DNA from 2 places in the Pseudomonas sp. LBUM1645 genome. Region 1 is predicted to be linked to the other one. Evidence: predicted binding sites of a transcription regulator. Region 1 holds the regulator's gene; the other holds the start of a gene.
What was found. The regulator sigma-54, encoded in region 1, starts transcription at its own class of promoters, with help from an activator protein. The targets are predictions, from matches to a motif close to ANTGGCATNNANNTTGCTNT.
Positions count from the first base shown of each region.

Region 2: a site for sigma-54 is predicted at 1,695-1,714, ahead of flhA (flagellar biosynthesis protein FlhA). Genes of this name have one in related genera too.

Region 1 covers NZ_CP166811.1:965,800-971,778, forward strand. Annotated here, with positions in the region: gene ACA079_RS04105 (ZIP family metal transporter) at 1-347, shown strand, start outside; gene ACA079_RS04110 (HPr family phosphocarrier protein) at 518-793, opposite strand; gene rapZ (RNase adapter RapZ) at 809-1,666, opposite strand; gene ptsN (PTS IIA-like nitrogen regulatory protein PtsN) at 1,669-2,133, opposite strand; gene hpf (ribosome hibernation-promoting factor, HPF/YfiA family) at 2,146-2,454, opposite strand; gene ACA079_RS04130 (RNA polymerase factor sigma-54) at 2,529-4,022, opposite strand; gene lptB (LPS export ABC transporter ATP-binding protein) at 4,206-4,931, opposite strand; gene lptA (lipopolysaccharide transport periplasmic protein LptA) at 4,931-5,479, opposite strand; gene lptC (LPS export ABC transporter periplasmic protein LptC) at 5,466-5,979, opposite strand, start outside.
Region 2 covers NZ_CP166811.1:5,272,834-5,278,812, reverse strand. Annotated here, with positions in the region: gene fliR (flagellar biosynthetic protein FliR) at 1-343, shown strand, start outside; gene flhB (flagellar biosynthesis protein FlhB) at 347-1,486, shown strand; gene flhA (flagellar biosynthesis protein FlhA) at 1,734-3,863, shown strand; gene flhF (flagellar biosynthesis GTPase FlhF) at 3,875-5,203, shown strand; gene fleN (flagellar synthesis regulator FleN) at 5,320-5,979, shown strand, end outside.

The DNA of each region.
Region 1 (5,979 bases):
CCGACGCCGATAGCCTGGCCATGGGCATCGCCTTGCAGGATGTACCGGAAGGTCTGGTGATCGCGCTGGTATTGGCCGGGGCAGGGATGTCGCGGGTTAAGGCGTTCCTGATCGGTGCTGCGTCAGGTCTGGTCGAGCCGGTCTTCGCGTTGCTGTGTGCCTGGCTAGTGAGCCTGGCCGAATTGTTGTTGCCCTTGGGGTTGGCACTGGCGGCCGGGGCGATGTTGCTGGTGGTCACCCATGAAGTCATCCCCGAGTCGCGCCGCAATGGTCACGACAAGCTTGCAAGTCTTGGGTTGCTTATCGGGTTTTGCTTGATGATGGTGATGGATACAGCGTTGGCTTAGCGGCTGAACACGAACTTTGTAGCAGCTGGCGAAGCCTGCGTTCGGTTCGGGCCGCGTTCGGACGAAGCAGTCGCCAGTTTGAAATTTGTGGTGTGTCAGTTCAACCGCGCGTGTATTTACGACTGCTGCGCAGCCGAACGCAGCCTTCGGCAGCTGCTACAGGGCGAGGATTATTCGCCTTCGCCGAAGTAATCATTGATCAAATTCACCAATGCCTGCAGCGCCTCATCAGCCTGTTCACCCTCGGTGCTCAGGTGGATTTTGGTGCCCTTGCCCGCAGCGAGCATCATCATTGCCATGATGCTTTTTCCGTCGACCGTGGATTCCGGCGTGCGTCCTACTCTGATCGTGCAATCCTTGAACTCACCGGCGACGCCAACGAATTTTGCAGAAGCGCGGGCATGCAGGCCCAGCTTGTTGATGATTTCAATTTCCAGAGCAGGCATCGCGGTGTGAATCCTTTAGCTGAGGTCGCGGTGGCGAACCTGGACGTTCTTCAGGGATTTTTGCAGGGCCTGGCCCAGACGTTCGGTCAGGTAGACGGAGCGGTGATGGCCCCCGGTGCAACCAATGGCAATGGTGACATAAGCGCGGTTGCTGGCGGCGAAGCGTGGCAGCCACTTTAACAAGTAGGTGGAAATGTCCTGGAACATCTCTTCGACGTCCGGTTGTGCCGCCAGGTACTCGGCAACTGGTTGGTCGAGCCCGGATTGATCGCGCAACTCTGGCTTCCAGTAAGGGTTCGGCAGGCAGCGCACGTCGAACACCAGATCAGCGTCCACCGGCATGCCCCGCTTGAAGCCGAAAGACTCCACCAGGAACGCCGTACCGGGTTCCGGCTGGTTCAGCAGGCGCAGCTTGATGGTATCTCGCAGCTGATACAGGTTCAGGTTGGTGGTGTTTACTTTGAGATCGGCGAGGTCGGCAATCGGCCCGAGCAGGGCGGTCTCATCGTTGATGGCCTCGGCCAGCGAGCGATTGGCATTGCTCAGCGGGTGACGACGGCGGGTTTCCGAGAAACGCTTGAGCAAGGTTTCTTCGTCGGCGTCCAGATAAAGCACATCACACTGGATATGCCGGCTGCGCACTTCTTCCAGCAGTTCGGGAAACCGCGACAAGTGACTCGGCAAGTTGCGCGCATCGATGGATACGGCAACCAGCGGTTGCGCCAGCTCGGTGTGAATCAACGCGCGTTCGGCCAGTTCCGGCAGCAGACCGGCGGGCAGGTTGTCGATGCAGTAGTAGCCGTTGTCCTCGAGAACATCGAGTGCGGTACTTTTACCTGAGCCGGAGCGGCCACTGACGATGATCAAGCGCATGATTAGTGACCGTTTTGCTCGTCCAGGACAACCTGATACAAGGCTTCATTGCTCGGGGCGCTGCGCAGTTTTTCGCGCACTTCCTTGCGGTCGAGCATGCTGGCGATCTGGCGCAGTAACTCCAGGTGCGCATCGGTAGCGGCTTCCGGGACCAGCAAAACGAACAGCAGGTCAACCGGGGCACCGTCGATGGCGTCGAAATCAATGGGTGCATCAAGGTGCATCAGGGCGCTGATAGGCGAGGTGCAGCCCTTCAGGCGACAGTGGGGAATGGCGATGCCGTTGCCAAAACCGGTTGAGCCGAGTTTTTCACGGGCAATCAGAGCCTCGAAGACATCTTGCATCTCCAGATCCGGCACTTCTTTGTGGATAAGGTTGGCAATTTGCTCGAGGGCTTTCTTTTTACTGCCGCCCGGCACGTTCACGAGGGAACGGCCGGGGGTCAGGATGCTTTCAAGTCGGATCATGGGTTGGGAGTGTTAACGACCGGTCGCGCCCTGGAGGAGGCTTTGGGTCTTTTCCTTATGCTTTTTGAGTTGTTTATCCAGCTTGTCGGTCAGTGCGTCGATCGCCGCGTACATATCGGTATGCTCCGCGTTTGCGACCACTTCATTGCCGGGAATATGCAGCGTGGCTTCGATTTTCTGCTTGAGCTTTTCGACCGTCATCGTGACTTGCACGTTGGTGATCTTGTCGAAATGCCTCTCTAATCGTTCGAGTTTTTCGCCGATGTAGGTGCGAAGAGGTTCGGTCACTTCCAGTTGGTGTCCACTGATGTTGACTTGCATACAGCTTCTCCTTCGTTGCCAGTGCATAAAGCGGCAGGCAGAAATGCCTGCCACTGGAACGCTGTGGCGTGGCTCTACATCAACCGCTTACGTTCGCTCGAAGGCGCGATCCCGAGGGATTCGCGGTACTTGGCGACGGTGCGGCGAGCCACCTGAATGCCTTGTGCCTCCAGTAAACCAGCGATCTTGCTGTCACTCAACGGCTTTTTCTGATTTTCCGCGGCAACCAGTTTTTTGATGATCGCGCGGATCGCCGTGGACGAGCATTCACCGCCCTCGGAGGTGCTGACGTGGCTGGAGAAAAAGTATTTCAGTTCATATATGCCCCGTGGGGTATGCATGAATTTCTGCGTGGTCACCCGTGAAATCGTCGACTCGTGCATGCCCACCGCTTCGGCGATGTCATGCAGGACCAGCGGTTTCATGGCTTCGTCGCCGTATTCAAGAAAGCCGCGCTGATGCTCGACGATCTGAGTGGCTACTTTCATCAGGGTTTCGTTGCGGCTTTGCAGGCTCTTGATGAACCAGCGGGCCTCTTGCAACTGATTGCGCATGAAGGTGTTGTCGGCGCTGGTGTCGGCGCGGCGCACGAAACCGGCGTATTGAGCGTTGACCCGCAGTCGTGGCACGGATTCCTGGTTCAGTTCTACCAGCCAGCGTTCGTTGTCCTTGCGTACGATCACGTCGGGAACGACGTATTCGGCTTCGCTGGACTCGATTTGCGAGCCTGGGCGCGGGTTGAGGCTCTGCACCAGTTCAATCACCTGGCGCAGTTCGTCTTCCTTGAGCTTCATGCGACGCATCAGCTGGCTGTAATCGCGGCTGCCAAGCAGGTCGATGTAATCGGTGACCAGGCGTTTGGCCTCGACCAGCCAAGGCGTCTTGGCGGGCAACTGACGCAATTGCAGCAGCAGGCATTCGCCCAGGTTGCGGGCGCCGATGCCAGCGGGTTCGAATTGCTGGATGCGGTGCAGGACGGCTTCGATTTCGTCCAGTTCGATGTCCAGTTCCGGGTCGAAGGCTTCGAGAATCTCCTCGAGGGTTTCGTCCAGGTAGCCCTGATTGTTGATGCAGTCGATCAGGGTCACGGCGATCAGGCGATCGGTGTCGGACATCGGGGCCAGGTTCAGTTGCCACAGCAGGTGGCTTTGCAGGCTTTCGCCGGCCGATGTCCGGGTGGTGAAGTCCCACTCGTCGTCATCGTTGCTCGGCAGGCTGCTGGCGCTGGTCTGGTAGACGTCTTCCCACGCGGTATCGACGGGCAGTTCGTTGGGGATGCGTTCGTTCCAGTCGCCTTCCTCGAGGTTATCAACCGTCGGGGCGGTTTCCTGGTAGGAGGGTTCCTGAATGTCAGCGTTGGGTTGCTGTTCGGCTTTGTCGGCCAAGGGGTCGGCGTTATCGAAGTCGTCGCCTTCTTCCTGGCGTTCGAGCATCGGATTGGACTCCAGGGCCTCCTGGATTTCCTGTTGCAGGTCCAGGGTCGACAATTGGAGCAGGCGGATGGCCTGTTGCAGCTGCGGTGTCATCGTCAGCTGCTGGCCCATTCTCAAGACTAGCGATGGTTTCATGGCAGGGGCTTAACACCTTATTCGCCGGCGCACATGCGCCATCCACTACAGGGCGCCGGAGCGCCAAACATAAGCAAATTATATGCCCGAAACTGCAGCGTTTGCCTAGAGCACTGTAACAATAAAAAAATGTTGATTTTTTATCGAGACAAGCGCCGAGCAACCAGCCAGACACCTCAGTGCTTACAGGCGGAACTCATGGCCCAGATACACTTCCTTGACCAGGTCGTTGGCCAGGATGGTGGCAGAGTCACCTTCGGCGATCAGCTGGCCATCGTTGACGATGTAGGCGGTTTCGCAGATATCCAGGGTTTCACGGACATTGTGGTCAGTGATCAGCACGCCAATGCCTTTGGCCTTGAGGTGATAGATGATCTGCTTGATGTCACCCACCGAAATCGGGTCCACGCCGGCGAACGGTTCGTCGAGCAGGATGAATTTCGGGTTGGTAGCCAGTGCCCGGGCGATTTCCACACGGCGGCGTTCACCACCGGACAGGCTCATCCCGAGGTTGTCGCGGATGTGGCTGATGTGGAATTCCTGCAGCAGGCTTTCCAGCTCTTTGCGACGACCGGCCTTGTCGAGTTCCTTGCGGGTCTCGAGGATCGCCATGATGTTGTCGGCTACCGAGAGTTTGCGGAAGATCGATGCTTCTTGCGGAAGATAGCCGATGCCGGCCTTCGCACGACCGTGCATAGGCTGGTGACTGACATCCAGGTCGTCAATCAGTACGCGGCCCTGATCGGCCTGTACCAGGCCGACAATCATGTAAAAGCAGGTGGTCTTGCCGGCGCCGTTGGGACCCAGCAGGCCGACGATCTGACCGCTGTCGATCGACAGGCTGACGTCGCGCACGACCTGGCGGCTCTTGTAGCTCTTGGCCAGATGCTGAGCTTTCAGAGTTGCCATTACGGAGCCTTTTTCGTGTCGTTTTTCGGCTTCGGCTGGATCACCATATCGATACGCGGACGCGCCTCGGTGACCTTGCTGCCCGTAGCGCGCCCAGCGCTCGCAAGCTTTTTCTCGGTGTCGTAGACGATTTTTTCGCCTTGGGTGACGTTGTTGTCCTTGTCGACAACTTTTGCCTTATCGATCAGCACGACGCGGTTTTGCGAGGCGTGGTACTGAATGGTCACACCCCAGCCCTGTACAGGTTTGGTGTCGCCAGCCGTCTGCATCTGCTCGAAGTAGGCCAGATTGCCCACCGAAGTCACCACGTCGATGTCGCCGGCCGGGGTGCGGGTGATGGTCACAGTATTGCCTTTAACAATCATCGAACCCTGGGTAATGATCACGTCACCTTTATAGGTGGCAACACCATTCTTGTCGTCCAGTTGGGCATCGTCGGCCTGGATGCGGATAGGCTGCTCTTGATCGTTCGGCAGAGCCCAGGCGCTCACGCTTCCCAGTGCTGCGCTCAGACCGAGCAAAATAGGGAGGGTTTTAACGAGCCTCATACTGTCCTCTTACGTTAGATAGCAGGTGTATCCTGCTTTCTTTCAAATACGCTTTCATTCCCTTGCCAGTCGACACACCACCAGCGCCGTCGATTCTAACGGGTTGCTCGGTCTGCGCATATTGCTGCTGCGGGAACACTGTCATGCGGGTGGTAGTAATCAGGGTCTTGCGGTTTTTCTCGTCGAAGCGCGTGATGCGCACCGAGTCAATCAGTTCGACCTGAGTGCCGTCGGGATTCACTTCGCCGTGCTCGCTCTGGACATGCCACGGAAACTCGGTGCCGCGGAACATGTTCAGGTCGGGATTGGTCAGCAGCGTCACTTCGGTGGCTTTCAGGTGTTCAACCTTGTCGGACGTCATTTCGTATTGCAGTTTGCCGTCCGGCAGGTATTGCACGCTGTGGGCGTTGATCGCGTAATAGTCGATCGCGGTTTCATCGATCTTAGCCACCGGCTGATCGAGGAAGCGTTCCGGGCTGATGTTCCAGTAGCCGACCGCC
Region 2 (5,979 bases), 2.8 Mb from region 1:
GGTGGTCTTCGAAGTCCTCACCGAAAGCTTTACCACGCTGCCGGTCGGTAGCGGATTGATGGTCAATCATTTTTGGGAGCTGGCCGGCAAACTCGGCTGGGTCCTCGGCGCGGCGCTGATGCTGGTGCTGCCAGCAATTACCGCGCTACTGGTGGTCAACATCGCGTTTGGCGTGATGACCCGGGCGGCACCGCAACTCAACATTTTCTCCATCGGCTTCCCGTTGACCCTGGTGCTCGGGTTATTCATCGTCTGGGTCGGGCTGGCGGATATCATCAATCAGTACCAACCGCTGGCCTCCGAGGCCTTGCAGTGGCTACGCGAACTGGCAAAGGCGCGCTGAGTCATGGCTGAGAGCGAAAGCGGTCAGGACAAAACAGAAGACCCCACGGACAAAAAGAAAAAGGACGCCCGTGAGAAGGGAGAGATTGCGCGCTCCAAAGAGCTGAATACCCTGGCGATCATGCTCGCCGGCGCTGGCGGTCTGTTGATTTTCGGTGGTGCGCTGGCGCAGGACCTGATGGAACTGATGCGCCTGAACTTCTCGCTGTCGCGGGAGGTGCTGTTGGATCAGCGCTCCATGGGCACCTACCTGCTGCATTCGGGGCAGATTGCCTTGCTGGCGATTCAGCCAGTGATGATCACTTTATTGCTCGCCGCTCTGATCGGGCCGATTTCGCTGGGTGGCTGGCTGTTCTCCGCCGGCACCATGGCGCCCAAGTTCAGCCGCATGAACCCCGGCGCCGGCCTCAAGCGCATGTTCTCGTCCAAGGCCATAGCTGAACTGCTTAAGGCCCTCGCAAAATTTTTCATCGTGTTGTTCGTAGCCCTGGCGGTGTTGTCCTCGGACATCGATGACCTGCTGCGCATCGCCCATGAACCCTTGGACATGGCGATCATTCACAGCCTGCAAGTGGTCGGCTGGAGCACCCTGTGGATGGCCTGCGGGCTGATCATCATCGCCGCCGTGGACGTACCGATACAGCTCTGGGAAAGCATCAAGAAACTGAAGATGACCAAGCAGGAAGTGCGCGACGAGCACAAGGACCAGGAAGGGCGCCCGGAGGTCAAGCAACGGATTCGCCAGCTGCAGCGCGAAATGTCCCAGCGCCGGATGATGGCGGCGATCCCCGACGCCGATGTGGTGATCACCAACCCGACTCACTACGCCGTAGCGCTCAAGTACGATCCGGACAAGGGTGGGGCGCCGATGCTGATCGCCAAGGGCAGCGACTTCCTGGCCTTGAAGATGCGTGAAATCGCTGTGGCCAACGAAGTGCTGCTGCTTGAGTCGCCAGCGCTGGCGCGTTCGATTTACTACTCCACCGAGCTTGACCAGGAAATCCCCGGCGGGCTTTACCTTGCCGTCGCCCAGGTGCTCGCTTACGTCTACCAGATCCGCCAGCACCGCGCCGGCAAGGGTAAGCGCCCGGATCCGCTCAAGGACGACCTGCCGATTCCACCGGATCTGCGTCGCGATTCCTGAGAGATTCACTAGCAGAGCCGGCCTCATCGCGAGCAAGCTCGCTCCCACATTGATCGGCGTTTACTTGAGTGCGCGGTTAAATGTGGGAGCGAGCTTGCTCGCGATGAGGCCGAACCAGGCACTGCAAATCCCCCTGATAAAACCCTCTGTTTCAAACCCCTGCAAAAGTTGGAAGGCTTCTTGCAGTAGCCGCTCTGCGCCTGCATCAGGCGTCAAAAAGTTTGCTTTAAAGGAACGGGGAAAACCGGTGGATCGCTCTCAGTTATTCAACAGTGCTCGCACAAACGTTGCCGACTTAAGTCGAGGCAATCTGGGTGTGCCGTTGTTGCTGCTGGTCATGCTGGCGATGATGATGTTGCCGGTGCCGCCGTTCCTGCTGGACGTGTTCTTCACGTTCAACATCGCGTTGTCGATTGTCGTCTTGCTGGTCTGTGTTTACGCCTTGCGGCCGCTGGATTTCGCGGTGTTCCCGACCATTCTGCTGGTGGCGACGTTGCTGCGACTGGCGCTGAACGTGGCCTCCACGCGAGTGGTGATGCTCCACGGTCAGGACGGCCATGCCGCCGCCGGTAAGGTGATCCAGGCCTTCGGTGAGGTGGTCATCGGCGGTAACTACGTGGTCGGTATCGTCGTGTTCGCGATTTTGATGATCATCAACTTCGTCGTGGTAACCAAAGGTGCCGGGCGGATTTCCGAGGTGAGCGCGCGTTTCACCCTCGATGCCATGCCCGGTAAACAAATGGCCATCGACGCCGACTTGAACGCCGGCCTGATCGACCAGAACCAGGCCAAACTGCGCCGGATGGAAGTGGCCCAGGAAGCCGAGTTCTACGGTTCCATGGACGGTGCCAGCAAGTTCGTTCGCGGTGACGCCATTGCCGGTCTGCTGATTCTGTTCATCAACCTGATCGGCGGCATGGCGGTCGGTATCTTCCAGCACGGCATGACCTTCGGCGATGCCGGTCGGGTGTACGCCTTGTTGACCATCGGTGACGGTTTGGTGGCGCAATTGCCATCACTGCTTTTATCTACAGCTGCAGCGATCATGGTGACCCGTGCTTCCGGTTCGGAAGACATGGGCAAACAGATCAATCGCCAGATGTTCGCCTCGCCCAAAGCGTTGGCGGTGGCGGCGGGTTTGATGGCGGTGATGGGCCTCGTGCCGGGCATGCCGCACTTTTCCTTTCTCAGCATGGCAGCCCTGGCGGGTGGCGGCGCGTACCTGTTCTGGAAGAAGCAGAACGTGGTCAAGGTTCAGGCGCTGCAAGAGGTCAAGCGCCAACAGGAACTGCTGCCATCGCCGGCTCGTGCTCAGGAAACCAAGGAGCTTGGCTGGGACGACGTCACCCCGATCGACATGATCGGCCTGGAAGTCGGCTACCGGCTGATTCCGCTGGTGGACCGCAATCAGGGTGGTCAGTTGCTGGCGCGGATCAAGGGCGTGCGCAAGAAGCTGTCCCAGGACCTGGGCTTCCTGATGCCGACCGTGCATATCCGTGACAACCTCGACCTGGCGCCGAGTGCCTACCGCCTGACCCTGATGGGGGTGATCCTCGCTGAGGCGGAAATTTACCCGGACCGCGAACTGGCGATCAACCCGGGGCAGGTCTACGGTACGCTCAACGGCATTACCGCCAAAGATCCGGCTTTCGGTCTGGAGGCGGTCTGGATCGAAATCAGTCAGCGTGCCCAGGCACAATCCCTCGGTTACACCGTGGTCGATGCCAGTACGGTAGTGGCAACCCACTTGAATCAGATTTTGTACAAGCACTCGAGCGAGTTGATCGGTCACGAAGAAGTGCAGCAACTCATGCAATTGCTGGCCAAAAGCTCGCCGAAGCTGGCTGAAGAGCTGGTACCAGGCGTGGTGTCGCTGTCGCAGCTGCTCAAGGTTTTGCAGGCTTTGCTGGCCGAACAGGTGCCAGTACGGGACATTCGCAGCATTGCCGAAGCCATCGCCAACAATGCCAGCAAGAGTCAAGATACTGCCGCGCTGGTGGCTGCGGTTCGCGTCGGCGTATCCCGCGCAATCGTCCAAAGCATTGTAGGTACTGACTCCGAGCTCCCAGTGATCACCCTGGAGCCAAGGTTGGAACAAATATTGCTCAATAGTCTTCAGAAGGCAGGACAAGGCTCGGAAGAGGGTGTTCTGCTGGAGCCAAGCATGGCTGAGAAACTGCAACGCTCGTTGATCGATGCGGCGCAGCGTCAGGAAATGCAAGGTCAACCGGTGATTCTGCTGGTAGCCGGTCCGGTTCGCGCGATGCTGTCGCGATTCGGCCGATTGGCAGTCCCGGGTTTGCATGTGTTGGCTTACCAGGAAATTCCTGACAACAAGCAAGTGACCATCGTTGCGACAGTAGGGCCCAACGGCTGAGGTAGTGGTTTATGCAAGTTAAGCGTTTTTTCGCCGCCGATATGCGTCAGGCCATGAAGCTGGTTCGTGATGAGCTGGGCGCTGATGCCGCCATCATTGGCAACCGCCGGATCGCCGGTGGTGTCGAGCTGACAGCTGCCCTGGATTACAAGTTGTCGGCGCTGGCTCCGCGCGTTCCGAACATGGAACTCGAAGACGAGCTGCGCAAGACCCAATCGCGGATCGTCACCGCCCAGGCCGAACTGAGCCTGCGCAGCGATGGCGAGAGCGATAAGTCCACCAATCGCCAATTGTTCGCCGGCCTGCCACTGACCGCCGCCGAGCCGCTGATCGAGCCGACCTACACCGAACCCCGTCGTCCTGCGCCGGCTGCGGCACCTGCCTCCGGTGGCGTCGACCCACGGGCGTTCGACTCGATGCGTTTCGAGCTCAACAGCCTGCGCGAACTGATGGAAGTGCAACTCGGCTCCCTGGCCTGGAATCAGCTGCAAGGCAGCCGTCCGGCCCAGGCCAATCTTTGGCGTCGCCTGCAACGCATCGGTCTGTCCGGCCCGTTGTCGCGCGATTTGCTGGCGCTGATTACCGATATTGAAGAACCTCGTCAGGCCTGGCGCATGTTGCTGGCGCACCTGGCGCGGATGATCGCCACACCGGAAGTCGAGCCTCTGGAAGAGGGCGGCGTGATTGCCATGGTCGGCCCTGCCGGCATGGGCAAGACCACCACCCTGGCCAAACTCGCGGCCCGTTACGTGCTCAAGTACGGCGCGCAGAATATCGCGCTGGTCAGCATGGACAGCTACCGTATTGGTGCTCAGGAACAACTCAAGACGTTGGGCCGGATCCTCAATGTGTCGGTGACGCATGTCGATCCGGGCCAGTCGCTGGTGCAGGCGCTGGAGCCTTTGCTGCGCAAACGCGTGGTGCTGATCGATACCGCAGGCCTTCAGGCCAGCGATCCGGCACTGCGCATGCAGCTCGAAAGCCTGGCCGGTCGTGGCATCAAATCGAAAAATTATCTGGTTTTGGCAACCACCAGCCAGAAACAGGTTCTAACGGCCGCTTATCACAGTTACAAGCGTTGTGGGCTCGCTGGCTGCATCCTGACTAAACTGGATGAAACGGCAAGTCTGGGCGAGGTGTTGAGCCTGGCCATCAGTCATGAATTGCCGGTGGCTTACCTCACCGATGGCCCGCGGATTCCGGATGATTTGCATCTACCGCGTCGTCATCAGTTGGTCAGTCGCGCCGTCAGCGTGCAAATGCAAGAAGAACCCAGCGAAGAAGCCATGGCTGACATGTTCGCTGATATTTACCACAGCCCGACCAAGCAGGTCGGCTGAGGTATTAATGAACAGTTTTTGTACCTACATCGATGGTCTGCCATGCATTGTTCAGTTAGTGAACGCGCAGCCAGTAATGTGGCCTCCGTCTAAGTAAGACAAGGTAAAGAAAATTCATGGGCAGCATGCATCCCGTACAGGTGATCGCGGTGACCGGCGGCAAAGGTGGCGTCGGGAAAACTAACGTGTCAGTGAACTTGTCCCTGGCTCTAGCAGAGCTCGGTCGACGCGTCATGCTGTTGGACGCCGATCTGGGGCTGGCGAACGTCGACGTCCTGCTGGGACTGACACCCAAACGTACTTTGGCCGACGTGATCGAAGGCCGCTGCGAGCTGCGCGACGTACTGTTGCAAGGTCCTGGCGGCATTCGCATCGTCCCGGCCGCGTCCGGCACGCAGAGCATGGTTCATTTGAGCCCGGCTCAACACGCCGGCCTGATCCAGGCGTTCAGCGATATCGGCGACAACCTCGACGTGCTGGTGATCGACACCGCTGCAGGCATTGGTGACTCGGTAGTCAGTTTCGTTCGCGCAGCGCAGGAAGTCTTGCTGGTGGTCTGCGACGAACCGACCTCGATCACAGACGCCTACGCACTGATCAAACTGCTGAACCGCGATTACGGCATGAACCGCTTCCGCGTCCTGGCCAACATGGCCCAGAGCCCGCAAGAAGGTCGCAACCTGTTCGCCAAGTTGACCAAGGTCACGGATCGCTTCCTGGACGTCGCCTTACAATACGTCGGCGCGGTTCCTTACGACGAAAGCGTGCGCAAGGCT